DNA from 2 places in the Cryobacterium sp. TMT4-10 genome. Region 1 is predicted to be linked to the other one. Evidence: predicted binding sites of a transcription regulator. Region 1 holds the regulator's gene; the other holds the start of a gene.
What was found. Region 1 encodes LexA, which represses DNA repair genes until DNA is damaged. Its sites were predicted from a motif close to TCGAACANNTGTTCGA; they were not measured.
Positions count from the first base shown of each region.

Region 2: a site for LexA is predicted at 1,524-1,539, ahead of E3T42_RS09370 (Rv2578c family radical SAM protein). Genes of this name have one in related genera too.

Region 1 is NZ_SOGU01000022.1:16,429-18,825, forward strand. Features, by position in the region: gene E3T42_RS02710 (methylenetetrahydrofolate reductase) at 1-774, shown strand, start outside; gene lexA (transcriptional repressor LexA) at 771-1,394, opposite strand; gene E3T42_RS02720 (LysM peptidoglycan-binding domain-containing protein) at 1,761-2,186, shown strand; gene E3T42_RS02725 (histidinol-phosphate transaminase) at 2,209-2,397, shown strand, end outside.
Region 2 is NZ_SOGU01000066.1:18,714-21,110, forward strand. Features, by position in the region: gene E3T42_RS09365 (malate:quinone oxidoreductase) at 1-1,238, shown strand, start outside; gene E3T42_RS09370 (Rv2578c family radical SAM protein) at 1,548-2,397, shown strand, end outside.

The DNA.
Region 1 (2,397 bases):
GAGGTGCTCACCCACATCCTGAAGACCACGACGGTCGATCCGATGGCCCACCTCACCTGCGTGGGCTCGTCCAGCCTGGAGGCGAGCCGGCTGATCCGCGAATTCCTGGATGCCGGCGTGCGCAGCTTCCTCGCCCTGCGCGGGGACCCGCCCGAGGGCGCCGGCGAGGGCGAGGCGTTCCTCGGCGACCTGGGCAGCGCGGCGGAACTGGTGCAGCTGATCCACCGGGTGCAGGCGGAGCGGGTGCCCTATCGGGAGACGGTCATCCCCGGCATCCCGGGCGCCCGGGCGGTGAAGACCGAACGGGAGAAGGTGCGTATCGCCGTCGCCGCGTTCCCGAATGGTCACCCGCGGTCACGGTCCACCTCGCAGGACATCGACACCCTGCTGGCCAAGCAGGCCGCCGGGGCGAACCTCGCCATCACCCAGCTGTTCTTCCACGCCGACCACTATCTGAGCTTCATCCAGCGGGCCCGGACGGCCGGGGTCGAATTTCCCATCCTGCCCGGGATCATGCCGGTCACCAGTCCGGCCCGGCTGCGCCGCATCCTCGAGCTCTCCGGCGAGGAGCTGCCCTCCGAGCTGGCCATCCAGCTCGAAGTGGAGCCGACCCGGGAGGGACAGCGGGAGATCGGCACCCGTCACGCCACCGACCTCGCCCGTGAGCTGATCGCGGGCGGCGCCCCCGGCCTCCACCTGTATGCCTTCAACCAGGCCGACACCGTTCTCGCCGTTCTGGCCGGGGCCGGTCTGATCAAACCCGTCCTCGGTTAGACGGAGCGCAGGACGGCGACGACCTTGCCGAGGATCTCGGCGTGGTCGCCGACGATAGGTTCGAAATTGGAGTTCCGCGGGAGCAGCCAGGTGTGACCATCGCGCTGGCGGAAGACCTTGACGGTGGCTTCGTTGTCGAGCATGGCGGCGACGATCTCGCCGTTCTCCGCCGTCTTCTGCTGACGCACCACGACCCAGTCGCCGTCCATGATGGCCGCGTCGATCATGGATTCGCCCGCGACCTTGAGCATGAACAGCTCGCCCTTGCCCACCAGCTGGCGGGGGAGCGGGAAGATCTCGTCGATCTGCTGTTCCGCGGTGATCGGGATGCCGGCGGCGATGCGCCCGACGAGGGGGACCATCGCGGCGTCGCCCACCTGGGCGCCCGAGTGGAAGCTTTCCGTGCTGCTTGACGAGGCATCCTCGGGCGACTGCGGAATCTCGATCAGCACCTCGAGGGCGCGGGGGCGATTGGGGTCCCGGCGGAGGTACCCGCTCAGCTCGAGCTGGTTGAGCTGGTGCGTGACGCTTGAGAGCGAGGACAGGCCGACGGCGTCGCCGATCTCGCGCATGCTCGGCGGGTAGCCGCGCTGGCTGACCGAGCGCTGAATGACGTCCATGATCGCGAGCTGTTTCTCGCTCAGGCTCTTGCGCCGTCTCGTCCCGCTTTTTTCGCGGGGGCCGCTGGGGTCTTGGGCCACGATTGTCGCTCCTCGTCTCGGGCTGCGCGCGGCCCCGGTAGGCGGTGATCACCGGGCCGCGAGCGAATGTCGGGGGTGCCTGATTGTGTTGCAACCAGACACTCGAAACTGTATCCACCTCCGCGCGGATAGACAAACATTCATTCGAGTGTGTCGCAAGTTTTTTTGAGGAGTTTCTTCAAAAGGGCTTGATTGTTCGAATAATCGAATATACATTCGGAACATAGGTTTGCATCCGGCTCTCCCGGCCGAGAGCCGGATGCGACTTAACACAGGAGGTTCGACATGAGCACTGCATTCACCATGAGTTCTGCCCTCGGTCTGAGCGGCGCACTCGATCTGAGCACCGCACCCGACGCGAGCGCCGCCCAGGGACTGCGCGTCGCCACCGGGCGCAGCACCCTGCGCATCACCCGGCGCGGACGCATCGTCCTGACCATGCTGGTTTCGGTTCCGCTCGTCGCCACGGCACTGGCCGTCGCCCTCAACGGGGGCATCGCCGTCGCCGAGAATTCGAACGTGGGCGGTCGTGTCGCCACGGCCTTCGAGTACGTGACCGTCCAGTCCGGGCAGTCCCTGTGGGAGCTGGCCGAGACCGTCGCCCCGACCTCGGACCCGCGTGAGGTGATCGCGGAGATCGTCAGCCTCAATCAGCTGCCGTCCGACAGCGTGCAGCCCGGTCAGCGTCTCGCCCTGCCGAACGAGTACTGACCTTTTCAGTAATATGGGGGGAGTGACCAGTCTCAACGACCTGCCCCTCCGTGACAATCTGCGCGGACTCACTCCCTACGGGGCGCCCCAGCTTCATGTTCCGGTGGCCTTGAACGTGAACGAGAACACGCACGGCATCCCCGCCGCGGTGGCCGACGACATCGCCGCGGCCCTCGCCGTGGCCATCCGCACGGTCAACCGGTACCCGGAC
Region 2 (2,397 bases), on a different contig from region 1:
TGGCGATCAACGAGCAGTTCCAGATCAGCCGCCAGCTGTGGGCGCACCTGGTCGAGACGGGCGCGCTGCCGGAGCCGAAGAACTTCATCAACTCCACCCCGCACATGACGTTCGTGCACGGAAAGTCCAGCATCGAATACCTGCGCAAGCGGTTCGCGGTGCTCAAGGACCAGCCCCTGTTCCAGGGCATGGAGTACAGCGAGGACCCGGCCGTGATCGGCACCTGGACCCCGCTCCTGACCAGGAAGCGCCCGAAGAACGACAAGATCGCGGCGACCCGGATCGTGTCCGGCACCGACGTCGACTTCGGCGCCCTCACCCGTTACCTCTTCGATTCCCTCGCCGCCGCGGGCGCGGGCGTGCACGTGAACCAGCAGGTCACGGGCGTCAAGCAGCTTCCGGATGGCACGTGGAACCTGAACCTGCGCCGCCTGGTCGGCAACCACCCGAGTGCGGTGAACGCCCGGTTCGTCTTCGTCGGCGCGGGTGGCGGCGCCCTGGCGCTGCTGCAGCAGAGCGGCATCCCCGAGATCAAGGGTTTCGGCGGCTTCCCGATCAGCGGCCAGTTCCTGCGCACCACGAACCCGAAGCTGGTCAGCCAGCACCACGCCAAGGTCTACGGCAAGGCCGCCGTGGGCGCCCCGCCGATGTCGGTGCCGCACCTCGACACCCGCGTGGTCGAGGGGGAGACCTCGCTATTGTTCGGGCCCTACGCCGGCTTCACGCCCAAGTTCCTCAAGTCGAGCACCTGGTTCGACCTGCCGTTCTCGATCCGCACGCACAACATCGGGCCGATGCTCGGTGTCGCCGCGCACAACTTCGGCCTGATGAAGTACCTGATTGGCGAGGTTTTCGCCTCGAAGAAGACGAAGCTCAAGGCGCTGCAGGAGTTCATCCCCACGGCCAAGATAGAGGACTGGGAACTCATCACCGCCGGCCAGCGCGTGCAGGTGATGAAGAAGGACCCGAAGCTCGGCGGGGTGCTGCAGTTCGGCACCGAGGTCATCACCTCGGCCGACGGCACCATCGCGGGCCTGCTCGGCGCGTCCCCGGGTGCGTCCACGGCGGCCCCGATCATGGTGGACCTGATCAAGCGCTGCTTCCCCGACCAGTACCCGGCCTGGGAGCCCAAGCTGCGCGAGATGATCCCGAGCCTCGGCACGAAGCTGTCCGACGACCCGGCCGCCGCGGCCGCGTCCCTGGCCGCCACCGCGAAGACCCTGAACCTCACCGCGTAGTCCTTCCGCCCGTCCCGCCCGTCCCGCCCGTCCCGCCCGCGGTCCGCGGGCGCGGGCGGCGGTGCTCCTGCTGCTACCCACCGAAGTGCAGTCGGAGACGAGGCCCCCTGTGGCCAACTCAGGAGATCCGCGACGCCTCGCCCCGACTCCGGCACTGGTCCGCGGCCGCGGCGGCGCCAGTGCACCAATTCTCCTGAGTTGGCCACGACCGCAGGCCGGCCCCGCCGCAGCCGATCACCAGTCGAGCACGCACGCGGATAGCCGCAGCATCCGCTTGCATCTCTCTAGAACGTGTGTTCGAATAGGTGCATGCGGTGGAGCGGACAGGAACTCACGACGGAGCAGGCGGGCGCCCTGCCCGGACTCGCCCGCCTGAACAACCTGGTGCGCAGCGTGCGCACGCCCGAATTCGCCGGGATCACGTTCCACGAGGTGCTGGCGAAGTCGGCCCTGAACCGCGTGCCGGGCCAGAGCGCGATGCCCTTTGGCTGGACCATCAACCCCTACCGCGGCTGCTCCCACGCCTGCACCTACTGTTTCGCCCGGCCCACCCACACCTACCTCGACCTCGACGCGGGCACAGACTTCGACAACGAGATCATCGTCAAGGTGAACGTGGCCGAGGTGCTGCAGCGGGAGCTGAAGAAGCCAACCTGGGGCCGGCATCCGGTGGCGCTCGGCACCAACACCGACCCGTACCAGCGCGCCGAGGGCCGCTACCGGCTGATGCCCGGCGTGATCGCCGCGCTCGCGCAGTCCGGCACGCCGCTCTCCATCCTGACCAAGGGCACGCTGCTCCGCCGCGACCTCGACCTGCTCGTCGAGGCGAGCGAACTCGTCCCCGTCGACCTGGCCCTGTCGATCGCCATCTACGACGACGAGCTGCAGCAGGCGGTCGAGCCGGGCACCCCGTCCACGGTCGCGCGCCTGGCCACGGTGACGGCGGTGCGCGAGCGCGGACTCGACTGCTCGGTCTTCATGATGCCGATCCTGCCCTTCCTCACCGACACGAAGGCCCACCTCGACGAGGCGCTGCGCCAGGCGAAGGATGCCGGTGCGTCGAGCATCATGTACACCGCGCTCCATCTACGCCCGGGCGTGCGGGACTGGTACCTGCAGTGGCTGGCCCGCGACCACCCGGAGCTGCTGCCGCGCTACC